3 regions of the Bradyrhizobium sp. CCBAU 25360 genome follow, and region 2 is predicted to be linked to each of the others. Evidence: riboswitches for the same ligand, from Rfam matches in the RefSeq annotation. Region 2 holds a riboswitch; each other region holds the start of a gene.

Region 1 (4,198 bases), on a different contig from region 2:
AGCTGATGATGAGCTTCACCGTGATGGGCGACGCCGTGAACCTGGCCTCGCGGCTGGAGGCCGTCAACAAGGTCTACGGAACCCGCATCCTGATCTCGCAGGCAACTGCCGACGCGATCGGAGCGCGGCTCGAATTGCGCGAGATCGATCGTCTGGCGGTCGCGGGCCAGAGCGCGCCGCAGCCGATCTTCGAGGTGATGGCGCGGGCGGGCGCACTCACCGGCGCGCAGGACAGCCTGCGCACGCATTATGCCGAAGCGCTCGCCGCCTATCGGGCCCGCCGCTTCGACGAGGCCCGCGCCGCCTTCAACGCCGCGCTCGAAGCCGTCCCCGGCGACGGCCCCTCGCGCACGATGCTCGGCCGCATCGCGCAGTTCGAGGCCAAGCCGCCGGAAGAGGGGTGGGACGGCGCCTGGCGGCTGGAGCAGAAATAGCCGTTTTTGTTGCGCCAGCTCGCCCTGTCCGGAAAAAACGTTTCTACTCGATAACGATGTTCGCCGTGACCTATTTCCCGGGCTTAGGTTGGATGTCCTTGAGGCGTTTGACGGGGACACGCCGATGACGGAACTTCAGGACAGGCTGGAACGGTTCGAGACGCTCACCGCCGAATGCGAGCTGATCGCCAAGCTCGCCACCGACAGCACCAAGCGCGAGTTCTATCTGAAACTCTCGGAGCAATACCGTCAGCTGGCGGTGGACATGCGGCAGGCGATCGCGACCAAGGCTGCTGCCTGACGCCGGCTGCAATCCGTTCTTAAGGTTTGGCGCGCATCCTTGACCTCGCGAGCGATCGCTCGTGGTGGAAAGGCCGGGGTTCGCTGCAATGCAGCGCACCTCGCGAGTGTCATTTGCCATGCTTGACAGGGCAATCACATGCGCCTCGTTGCCGTGATCATATTCGCGCTCATGACGGCGGCCTGCGACCAGGAGCAGGACATCACCGGCTCGACGCCGACCTGCCCGATGCGGAACTACAGCTACAATCCCCGCGACATGAACCAGTGCGTCAATGCCTGCAAATCGTGCGATCGCGGCACCACGGTCACCTGCACGACCTCCTGCACCCTCAAGGGCGCGCGCTGAGCGCACCGCCTTCTGCCTTGTAGGGATGCAACCCGTGGAATGGGCGGTGCCTGGGCACCGGAACGATCCACATGGGTCAATCATTGAAGCAAGTGGGCAGGACGCGGAGTCCGATGGAAATGGGTATGCTCGATCCCGGCCGGTTTCTGGTGTCGTGCTCGCATTGCGATGCCTGGCCGATGGCAGCCAACGTGAAGCGGTCGAGTTGGACGGCGTCTCCACACGAGGTGCGCTTTGTCTGCACGCGCTGCCGGCGCGAGGAGACCGCGATCGTCTCGGCCTCCGGCGAATTGACCCCGATCAAGCGCGTCGATGTTCCGCCGCGCGACGTCGCTGCCGCCTGGGCCCAGGCGCAACGGGTGCGAGGGCGGACCTGAGCGGCCGGCACCCAACGGTCGATTGACTCCCGGGGCGAACGGCTCGTAAATGATCGGCGACGGTTCTCCTCATGGAGATCAAAAGGGAATGTGGTGCGGGATTGTCCCAACGCAGGGATTTGTCTCAACGCCACGGCTGCCCCCGCAACTGTAAGCGGTGAATCTTTCGTCTCATGCCACTGGGAATCTCGGTCCTGGGAAGGCGACGCAAGGTCACGACCCGCGAGCCAGGAGACCTGCCGTCAGCCGTGGTCACACGCGAAGATGTCGGTCGGGGAGTACAGACATTGGCTTCACCGGAGCAATCCATCGCTCTGCCGTGAAACCTCGTTCGCTGTGACGTGCCACTGACGTCATACCGAGGTTACCATTGTGTCCCGTCTTGTCCCTGCTGCCAGGCGCCTCAGCGTCGGCCTGCTCGCATCCGTTTCCTTCCCTTCGCTCGATCTGTCCTCCGCCTTCGCCCAGCAGGCGCTTGCCGAGCAATTGCCGCCGATCGAGGTGACCAGGTCCGACGATCAGAACCGAACGCGCGCCAGGGCGATCGGCGATGGCGAGGCGGGGGTGAGGACGAATGTCGCGCCGGCAGGCAATGGCGCCGGCTCATCCGGCTCCGGCGGTGAGGCTGCCGCCGGCAGCGGCGGCATCGTCGGGGCCGCGACGACCGTCATCACGGCAGCCGATATCGCGCATTCGCCATCGCAGACGCTCGCCGAGATCATTGCGACGCAAACGCCGGGGGCCCAGATCACGACGTTCTATGGCGGCCAGATCGGCGCCAAGACCAGCGTGGACCTGCGTGGCTTCGGCGCCTTTGCCACTGCCAACACGCTGGTGCTGGTCAACGGCCGGCGGCTGAACGACGTCGACATGGCGCAGGTGGACCTCTCCACCATCCCGCTCAATTCCATCGAGCGCATCGAGGTGACGCGCGGCAATTCCGGCGCGGTGCTCTACGGCGACAACGCGGTCGGCGGTGTGATCAACATCGTCACCAGGAACGGCGTCGGCGGACCGCCCGTGACCGCGCGCATCGAGGCCGGCTTCGGCTCGTTCAACACCAGACTCGGCAACGTTTCGACCTCGCTCAATTCCGGTCCGTGGTCGACCTCGTTCTATGGCAACACGGTCAGGACCGATGGCTATCGCGACAACAATCGTTATTCGCAGCAGAACGGCGTCGGCAATCTCAACTACACCACGCCAGGCCTGACGGCCTTTCTCACCGTCACCGGCGACAATCAGGAGTTGCGACTGCCGGGCGGCCGCACCGTCGATCCCTCGATCGGCCTCAATGAGGTCGCGACCAACCGAAGGGGGACCAGCACGCCGTTCAACTATGCCAACCAGCAGGGTATTGGCGCGACCGCCGGGTTCACCAAGACCCTGGTCAACGGCGTCGATCTCATCGTCGACGGCGGCGTGCGCGACAAGAAGCAGCAGAGTGCGTTCTTTTCCAGCCCGACGCCGGTTCCGGCTTTCTTCTCGTCGACCTATGTCGGTTCCCATCTGACGACATGGTCGATCACGCCGCGGCTCAGCGTGAAGAGCCTGCTGCTCGGCATGCCGTCGCAGCTTCTGACCGGCATCGACTATTACGATGCGAGCTTTGAGCAGAACCGCGGCGCCGGGCAGGGGCTCGCCCCCTGGCACAATTACGACCTCAGGCAGCAGACGGTTGCGGGTTATTTCCAGCACACATTGGGAATCGCCCCCACGACAGACATCTCCTACGGCGCGCGGTTGCAGAACGTCAGTCTTGCGGCACGCGACAATTTCGACCCGGCAGCTCCGTTCAACGCCGACATCGGCGCGTTGCCGCTGACGAGCAACGAGACCCAATATGCGCTGCATCTCGGCGCCGAGCATCGCCTGAACGACCAGGTCTCGCTGTTCGGCCGCGTAGCGCGCGCGTTCCGCACGCCTGATGTCGACGAGCGCCTGTCCTCAGGGCCTTCGTTCGATCCCTTGACCTTCGCTGCGATCCCGCAAACGTTCCAGCTCAAGACCCAGACCTCGCAGGACATCGAGGGCGGTGTTCGCATCAAGGGCGGCGGGTTGCAGCTGCAGAGCAGTCTCTATCTGATGGATCTCACCAACGAGGTCCATTTCAATCCGGTCCTGTTCTACAACACAAATCTTGATCCGACCCGCCGCTACGGCTCTGAGACCAGTCTGTCCTATCGCGTCAACGACGCCCTGCTGCTGCGCTCCGGCGTGGCCTATACAAGTGCGGTCTTCCGCGAAGGTATCTGGGCCGGCAACGACGTGCCGCTGGTCTCGCGCTACACGGCGAGTGCGGGTGTCACCTGGAACATCTGGCAGAATTACGTGGTGCTCGATGCCACCGCGCGCTTCTGGAGCGAGCGTCGCATGGACAACGACCAGGCGGGCACCCAGAAGCCGATCCCCGCCAACGGCACGATCGATCTCAAGCTCAGCGGCCAGGTTGAGCGCTACTTCTGGTCCCTCAGCGTCAACAATGTGCTGAACGCGCTCTACTACGACTACGCCATCGCGAGCACCTTCACGGACGGCCGCTTCAGCGCCTATCCGCTGCCCGGCCGCACCTATCTGCTCAAGGCCGGCGCAACGTTCTGATTTTCGCCAGGGCCGTCACACGCCCTCAAACGGACTAGAATTCGAAGAGAAGGAGATTCAACCATGGCTCTCGGCATCCTGCCGTCTGGTGACGATCGCTCCCGGCTTCACCCGGTCGCGCCGCGCCTTGCGCCGAT
Region 2 (4,198 bases):
GTGACTGGACCGGCCATCGCCATGACGAACTCGAGGCGACCCGCGGTGAGGCCTATGCGCAGTTCTGGAACGATCCAGCTGGCGGACGACCGCCGGGCGGCGAGAGCTTTGCGGATCAGGTCGCGCGTGTCCGGCTGGGCCTGTCGCGGATCGCAGCCGGATCGGCCACGCTCGTCGTGCATTCCGGCACCATCCGCGCCGCACTCTGCATCGCGCTGGACCTGACGCCGCAGGCGGCCTTGCGCTTCGTGGTCGATCCGCTGTCGCTGACCCGGATCGATCGCCTCCTGAGCGGCTGGCGCGTCGTCTCCGTCAATCACCGGATCAGCTAGGACGATCCGGCACATTGGCCTGCGCAAACGTCGCCATGCCATTGTGGAGGCTGCAGGCGAGGCGCACCAGCGGCAGCGCGATGGCGGCGCCCGATCCCTCGCCGAGCCGGAGATCGAGGCTGATCAACGGCTGCACGTTCAGCGCGCGCAGCACCAGCCGATGCCCTTGCTCCGCCGATTGATGCGACGGCAGCAGGAACGGCTGGCACGACGGATTGAGACGTGCCGCCGCCAGCGCCGCCACCGATACGATGAAGCCATCGATCAATACAGGGATGCGGCGCTGCGCGGCCGCGATGATCGCACCTGAGATCGCCGCGATCTCCAGGCCGCCAACGGCGCATAGGATTTTTTCCGGCGAAGCGCCGCCAACGCCGTGACGCGCGATCGCAGCATCGATGACACGGGCCTTATGTGCGCGGCCGGCCGCATCGACGCCGGTGCCGCTCCCCGCGATCTCCTCGGCGCTGATGCCGAGCAGGCTCGCCGCGATCGCCGCTGACGTCGTGGTGTTGCCGATCCCCATCTCGCCGAAGATCAGGAGATCAGGCTGATGGGCAGCCGCACGTGCGACGGCGCGCTGGCCGGCCTCGAAGGCAAACGCCAGCTCGGCGGGTGCGAGAGCGGCTTCGACGCTGAAATCGCGTGTGCCGTGGCGCGGCTTGTCGGTGACAATTCCTGCCATCTCGTCCTGTGCCAGCGTGCCGGCGTCGACCACCTCCAGGCTCGAGCCAAGCTCACGCGCCAGCACCGAGATCGCGGCACCGCCGGAGGCAAAATTCGCCATCATCGCGATGGTCACGGCTTGCGGATAGGCCGAGACGCCCTGCGCGACGATGCCGTGGTCGCCGGCGAAGATGATGATCGGCACCCGCGCGGCACGCGGCTGCTCGGTCGCCTGCAGGCCCGCAAGCTCGATTGCGAGCTGCTCCAGCCGGCCGAGTGCACCGGTCGGCTTTGTCAGTTGCGCCTGCCGCGCGATGGCCGCCTCGCGATGGACGGCGGAGACGTCGGGGCAGTTTCGGGTGACCCATTCGGGGAGCATGCTGCCTCGCTTACGGCCTGCGCTTGAGAACGTAGCTATCCATGATCCAGCCGTGCCGTTCGCGCGCCTCCTCACGCAACGCCACGATGCGCGGGCCGACCTCGGCGAGCACGCCTGACATGACGATCTGGTCGGGCATGCCGAGATAGGCGCCCCAATAGATTTGAATCCCGGCTTGATCAAGCGACTGGAACGCCGTGCCGCCGTCGAGCATCACCACCACGGTGTCGACACCTTGCGGCCAGCCGCCTTCGCGCAAGCGCCGCCCCGTCGTGACCAGAAAGGGCTCGCCGATATCGTTGAGCGGCAGCGCATGGGCCGCGCACAGCGCCTGGATCGAGGTGATACCGGGCACGACTTCGATCGTCGGCAACGGATTGAGCCGTCGTGCAATACGCAGCGAGGAGTCATAGAGCGAGGGATCGCCCCAGATCAGCAGCGCAACCTTGCCCTCACCCTCGAGATGGTTTGCGATCGCTTTCGACCAGGTCGCGGCAACCGCATCGTGCCAATCGTCCACGCCCTTGCGATAGTCAGCTTCACCAGCGTCGCGCACGGGAAGATCGAATTCGGCAATGATTGTCTCGTCGCTGGTGAGCACGTCCGCGCAGATCGTCCGCCTGAGATCGGCGAGATCGGACTTCGCCGTCCCCTTGCGCGGGATCAGGACGAGATCAGCGGCGTTGATCGCTCGAACAGCCGCGCGCGTGAGCTGGTTGGGATCGCCGCAACCGATGCCTATCAGGGAGAGCGTGAACATCGCGAACGCGACGGGCGGCCCTTGCGGCCGCCCGCTCGCTTGTCTCTCAGGCCGCGTTGTGCAGGCGCGGGGTGACGAGGCCGGGCGCGGTGACGCCGCGCAGCGACTTCGCCAGTGCCAGCACCGCGAGATCGGCGAGCGGCTCGATCACGATGACCAGCGCATAGGACGCCGCGAACGTCGCGATGTTGGCGAGATTGGTCATGGCAAAACCGGAGCCATAGAGCGCCCAGAACGCCACCCAGGCGATCACACCGGCCTGATAGGTCGTCGAAAGCGCCAGGGCCTGCCGATACTTCAAATCAACATAGGCGGTGTTGCGCGAAATGATCCGTGTGGCGATCGCCTGAATCGCGAACAGCGGCACCAGCAGCGTGGTGATGTTCATGCCGTATTGCGGGATGTCAGCGGGCTCGAAGAACACGCCCTGGAGCAGCAGACCGAACGCAAGGCCGAAGGCCGCAGGCGCCGCGCCGAACAGCAGGAACAGTGTCGAGCCGAGAATGAAGTGCACCTCGGAGACGCCGACCGGGAAGTGCGGCAGGATCTCGAAGAAGGTGAAGACGAGGACTGTGGTGGCGAGCGTCCGCGCCGCGAACGACGTGATGCCCTGCTCACGCACGGTCTCCACCGCGAGCTTCAGCGCAACGCCGCCTGCGGCGATGCCGGTTGCGTAACTCAACACGAGCTTGGCGCCCGTCACTATGCCGGGTTCGATATGCATGGCTCAATTTCCTTCCTGCCGTCACACCCGACGGCCTTGGCCTCAAAACGTGCAGGGCCGGTCTCCTGGCTCGCGGTTCCCCGGGATTTCCGGCCTTCCCGGACCTTGCGGCCCAGTGGCTGATCGGAGTCCCTCACCGCTTACAGTCGCGGGGGCGGCTGGGGTTTTGGGCGCCGCAACTGGGTCCGCCCATCCCCATTCCCGATTATGCTCCGGCGCTTTGCGCCGCGTCGAGCACCATGCCTCTCTTGTGTGCCCCTTTCGCTGAGCCTGCGTCAAGGGGCGAACGGCGGCCAGGGCCGTCATGACGGATAATCCCCCGCCAGCGCCCCAAACAGGATCACGGCGGCCGTCGAGGCGGCGCCGCCGCGCGCAAGCTGCTCGGCAAGCTCGGCGATGGTGGTGCGGACCAGCCGTTCGTCGGGGCGTCCGAGGGATTCGGCGAACAATGCCGGCGTGGTTGGGGCGAGGCCGTGCGCGATCAATTTTGCAGCAAGCGCTGGGAAGGTGCGCCGGCCCATATAGACCACGGTCGTCGCTTCCGGGTCGGCCAGTGCCCCCCAGTTCAGGTTAGGCGGCAACGCGCCGGTGACATCAGCCCCGGTCACGAACTGCACCCGGCGCGAGGTATGGCGCCGGGTCAGGGGAATGCCGGCTTGCGCCGCGGCAACGCAGGCCGATGTCACGCCGGGAACGATCTCGTAGCCGATGCCGGCCTCACGCAGCGTCTCAAGTTCTTCCTCGAGCCGGCCGAAAATGCCGGCGTCGCCCGACTTGAGCCGCACCACGCGTGCGCCTGTCGCCGCATAGTCGACCAGCAGGCGGTTGACGTGGTGCTGCTTGGTCGAGGGACGCCCTGCCCGTTTCCCCACCGCGACGAGATTGGCGCCTGGCCGGGCGAGATCGAGGATCGCGCCAGAGGCAAGATCGTCATAGAGCACGACGTCGGCTTCGCGCAGCCGCGCGGCGCCCTTGAGCGTGAGAAGCTCGGGGTCGCCGGGCCCGGCGGAGATGAAGGAGACGAATCCGCTCACCGGTCCTCCGCGATCAGATGAAAGAAGGTGCCGGTGGCGTGGCCGCGCTGCGAGCCGGTCTCGGCGATGACTGCGCCAGTCGCATCATGCACGACCGCCAGCGGCGTATCAGGCTGGGCAAGAATGGTCGAATAGTGGAATTCGTGGCCGCGCAGGCGCGCGCCGGAGCGATGTCCCGGCATCGGCGCGGCGAGTTCGGCCAGACGATAACCGAGATGCATGCGGCGTTTGGCAAAGCTCGTCTCCAGGCCAAGCAGGCCTGTCATCTCGTGGCGGATTCCGTCCGCATCGGTCAAAGCGGTT
Region 3 (4,198 bases), on a different contig from region 2:
TTCCAACCATCAACTGGGGCCAAGCACTTTTTGTTGGCCCCAAGTCTTGCCGCGAGATTAAGGAGGGCGGTATTGACCACAAGCGAGTAGCTTGGTCGAGAACAGACCGAGCGCCGGATCAATGATTTTGCGGAGACGATGCAGCGCGCAGTTCGCGGGCGGCAGCGACCATGTTGGTAATCGCAGGCCGCACCTCCTCCCATTTGCGCGTTTTTAAGCCGCAGTCCGGATTGACCCAGAGCTGTGATTCTTGCAAACGCGTCCGAGCCAGCACCATCAGCTCCTTCATTTCGCTCACCTCGGGAACGCGTGGAGAGTGGATGTCGTACACGCCAGGTCCGATTTGATTTGGGTATTCGTACTTCCTGAATGCGCCCAGTAGTTCCATTTTCGATCGCGACGTCTCGATCGAAATGACATCCGCATCCATTGCAGCGATCGCACCGATGATGTCGTTGAACTCGGAGTAGCACATATGTGTATGGATTTGCGTCTGATCGGTAACGCCTGATGAGCAGATGCGGAAGCACTCTCCGGCCCAATCGAGATAGGCCTTCCACTCCGATCGGCGCAAGGGCAATCCTTCGCGAAGTGCAGCTTCGTCGATCTGTATCATGCCCGCACCGGCATTCTCGAGGTCGCGCACTTCGTCGCGGATCGCAAGCGCAAGCTGACGGCAGACCTCGCTCCTAGGAATATCATCGCGAACAAACGACCAGTTCAGGATCGTCACCGGTCCGGTCAACATCGCCTTCATTGGCTTGCTAGTTAGTGATTGCGCGTAACGCCACCAGTCCACAGTGATCGGCTTCGACCGCACTACATCGCCAAACAGGATCGGGGGCCGGACGCAGCGCGAACCATAAGACTGTACCCATCCCTTCCTGGTAAATAGGAAGCCGGCGAGTTGCTCGCCAAAGTACTGCACCATGTCATTGCGCTCAAATTCGCCGTGCACGAGGACGTCAAGACCGATGTCCTCCTGCCAACGTACGGCGCGGGCTATCTCCTCCTTGATGAACCTATCGTATTGCTCGTCGCTCAGCGCGCCTCGCGCATGCGCCGCCCGAGCATTTCTGACTTCTGTGGTCTGAGGAAACGATCCGATCGTCGTGGTGGGAAAAGCTGGTAGTCCAAAGCGTGCCCTTTGGATCTCGGAACGACGTGCAAACGGACTTGCGCGCCGGCGCATCGTCTGGTCGATTGCGCTCATCCGGGCAGCGACATTGGCATCATGGATCTTCGGCGAAGTCCGCCGGGCAGTCGCAGCGCATTCCGAATCGGCAAGAGCGAGCCCGACATTTTGGTCGCCAGCGAGTGCTCGCGCCAGGATCGCAAGCTCACGCATCTTCTGAACAGAGAAAGCAAGCCAGCTCTTGACGTCGGACGTGAGCCCGGTCTCGAGTTCAACATCGACCGGCACATGAAGCAGCGAGCAGGATGGAGCGAGCTGTACACGGTGCTTGCCGAGCTTCGCAATCGCGGGCTCCAACCGCCGACGGAGCGACGACAGATTCGATCGCCACACATTCCGGCCGTCGATGACACCGAGCGACGTTACGAGATCTCTTCGACCGACAGCAATGATCTGATCCAACAACTCTGGCGCTCGAACCAGGTCAACGTGCAGACCCGAGACTGGGAGGCTCAAGGCGGTATCCAAATTGTCGCCTAGGTCGCCGAAATAGCTGGCAACCATGATCTTGATAGCCGGTCCCTCTTTTGCGAACCGCTTATAAGCATGTAGCAGTGATTTTCGTACCGCTTCGTCCAGATCAAGGACCAGGCAGGGCTCGTCAAACTGAACCCAACTTGCCCCTCGTTCGGCCAATTCATGCAGAACCTCAATATAGATCGGTATCAAATCATCTAGTAGGGATAGGGGCTGGAACGCGCCATCGGCACTCTTGCCGAGTTTTAGGAATGTGACGGGCCCGATCAGGACAGGGCGGGTCTGAAAGCCGAGAGCCTTTGCTTCCTCATACTCTTCGATGGGTTTGCGAGAGCAAAGTCTGAACGCCTGTCCCTTGTAAAACTCGGGAACCATGTAGTGGTAGTTGGTATCAAACCACTTAGTCATTTCCTGCGCGGGTGCGCCAGACCCCCGCTGGCGGAGACCGCAACTCGTATCCTGGTCGTCGCATTGTGATCCGCGAGCCATGGCGAAGTACGTCTTGAGGGAAACGTAGTCTCCTTTCGAGGCGTAGATCTCCGGGATAGCACCAACCATGACACTTGTATCGAGCACCTGATCATACAGCGAGAAGTCATTCGACGGAATGATCGTGACGCCGAGAGATTTCTGACGAGCCCAGTTAGCTGCGCGCAGCCCGGATGCGTCCTCGAGCAATTGCTGTTCGCTGATCTTTCCCGCCCAGTAGCTTTCGAGAGCGAGTTTGAGCTCACGCCTTGGACCGATGCGTGGCGTCCCGAGCGTAGCAACCGGAAGAGAGAGAAGAGACATAGTGTTAACCCCTGTTGGGGACAAAGGCCATGGCGGACGCAGGCAGAGGAAGTCGCGCATGCGACGGCTGCTTGGCGCACCACCGAGACACCCCGCCCGTGGACCAATACATCGTCGGGGCAGGTCTCCTGGCTTGCTGGTCATCGCTGCTGTCCGGCCTTCCCGAAGCCGTGCTGGCTTCAGTGACATCGTTGGACAGTAGCTCGCCGCTCACAGTTGCGGGGGCAGCGCCGGCATTTGCACCGGCTTCCCTCTTAGCTCCGGATCAAGTGGGATTCGGAGAACCTCGACGACTTGGATTATCGACAGGAGGACTCTTCCGTCAACCTCTCAGATCATGTGCCAAGCTAATCTGCGACATCTAGGCGAATAACCGTGCCTTTCTATGAGCAGCGCAATCTAGCAACATACGGGACGAGCAGGTTGACTTGCGTGCTAACCAGACTTCAAAGTTCATCGATTAAGTCGGCTTCGTGTCGCCAGCCATCATGTAGGCCGCACGCCGACGCCAACGATCGCGTACCAGACGGTTCAATGACGGCAAACGCACTTGAAAGGATCCACAAACTGCGGCCGATACACTGAATGGAAACATCGAAGCGTGCGCAGGTTGGAAAGTCGACAAGAGGGACATAAAACCCGTGCAACTCTCCGCCCTCTCCCTGGCACAAAGAATGCAAGCCGCTCGACATACCCAGTCTCTCTTGCTCGGTATGTCCAGCTCAGCCAATTGAAGCTGTCGCGGGCTAGGGAAGTTAGCGGCGCGTGACATAGAGGGGAGCGGCTGCCCGCGCGGGATAGCCACGGGTGCCCCGTCGCCTCTCCGTAAACTTCTTGCGCCCGCTCATAGCAGCTTCAAGGTTGCCAGCTTTGAAAGATGTACGGATGAAACGCGATAGGCCGAGGGTTATGAAGAGAATGTCGGGAAGACCCGCGCTATGGCTTGCCCTGGGCGGACTTCTAATGTGCCTAGCCTGGCCGGCTGCCATGAGCAACACCATTGGCGCCAGCGACAACCCACTTGTCGAAAGACTCAAGTCAACGTGGCGAGCGCAAGATGGTGAGACGATAGAACAAATCATCTCCAATGTCTCGAAGGTGGCACAGTTCGTCCCTCAGATGTGGGGGGTCGTTGAACTTGGCGAAAACGACTATGTTTTCGTTTCGTGGACCAGGCACCGAGACAACAAATCAGACGAACAGTACGCTATCACCTGGAAAGTCGCGCTCGACGGTACGATTGAGCTTGCGTCAACCTATGCGAAGCCGATGGAATTGGGCTGGCGTGCCCTAGCGCTCTCGTTGATCGCCAAAGAAGTCGCAGATGGTGAAAGGGACGCAAACTTTAGCTTTCTGCATGATCCAAGTAACTTCAACTTTGTGACTACGCCGCAAGGCCGGCTCGGCGATCTTCTGCGGCAGGGCCGATGCACTATCATTGAACCTGTTGGGGTAGACTACTTACCCAAGCAGAATGACAAGCCGAACGAGAAAGGCGATCTATGGCGCATTCTGCTCTTGGTGAATTGCGATATCCAAGGACCACGTTATTTTACACACAACGGGGTCATCACTTTCGAGAAGAGCGAAGGCCAAGATTGGGAGCCACAATCCTCTTTTGCCAAGCGCATCGCGAAATTTCCTCCGGGCTCCTGGTTTCAACGGACCGAGCCAAAGGAAGAGGAAGACTTAGGGGACCGAAGGCCTTAGTAGACGGCCGCGCAGAGCAACATC

What was found. A riboswitch is a leader RNA that binds a small molecule or an ion and turns the genes downstream of it on or off. The one in region 2 is predicted to bind cobalamin.
Region 1: linked by a shared signal. The riboswitch ahead of XH81_RS13460 (TonB-dependent receptor) and the one ahead of XH81_RS25900 (energy-coupling factor ABC transporter permease) in region 2 are both predicted to bind cobalamin.
Region 3: linked by a shared signal. The riboswitch ahead of metE (5-methyltetrahydropteroyltriglutamate--homocysteine S-methyltransferase) and the one ahead of XH81_RS25900 (energy-coupling factor ABC transporter permease) in region 2 are both predicted to bind cobalamin.

Annotation. Positions count from the first base shown of each region.
Region 1 covers NZ_LBJA01000036.1:111,191-115,388, forward strand. The annotation lists gene XH81_RS13440 (adenylate/guanylate cyclase domain-containing protein) at 1-434, shown strand, start outside; gene XH81_RS13445 (hypothetical protein) at 559-735, shown strand; gene XH81_RS13450 (hypothetical protein) at 874-1,083, shown strand; gene XH81_RS13455 (hypothetical protein) at 1,197-1,460, shown strand; cobalamin riboswitch at 1,504-1,718, shown strand; gene XH81_RS13460 (TonB-dependent receptor) at 1,833-4,061, shown strand; gene XH81_RS13465 (hypothetical protein) at 4,125-4,198, shown strand, end outside.
Region 2 covers NZ_LBJA01000042.1:390,369-394,566, reverse strand. The annotation lists gene XH81_RS25915 (histidine phosphatase family protein) at 1-332, shown strand, start outside; gene cobT (nicotinate-nucleotide--dimethylbenzimidazole phosphoribosyltransferase) at 325-1,377, opposite strand; gene cobF (precorrin-6A synthase (deacetylating)) at 1,388-2,137, opposite strand; gene XH81_RS25900 (energy-coupling factor ABC transporter permease) at 2,184-2,861, opposite strand; cobalamin riboswitch at 2,900-3,118, opposite strand; gene cobA (uroporphyrinogen-III C-methyltransferase) at 3,164-3,895, opposite strand; gene XH81_RS25890 (cobyrinate a,c-diamide synthase) at 3,892-4,198, opposite strand, start outside.
Region 3 covers NZ_LBJA01000001.1:826,940-831,137, forward strand. The annotation lists gene metE (5-methyltetrahydropteroyltriglutamate--homocysteine S-methyltransferase) at 119-2,464, opposite strand; cobalamin riboswitch at 2,566-2,768, opposite strand; gene XH81_RS03680 (nodulate formation efficiency C protein) at 3,452-4,174, shown strand.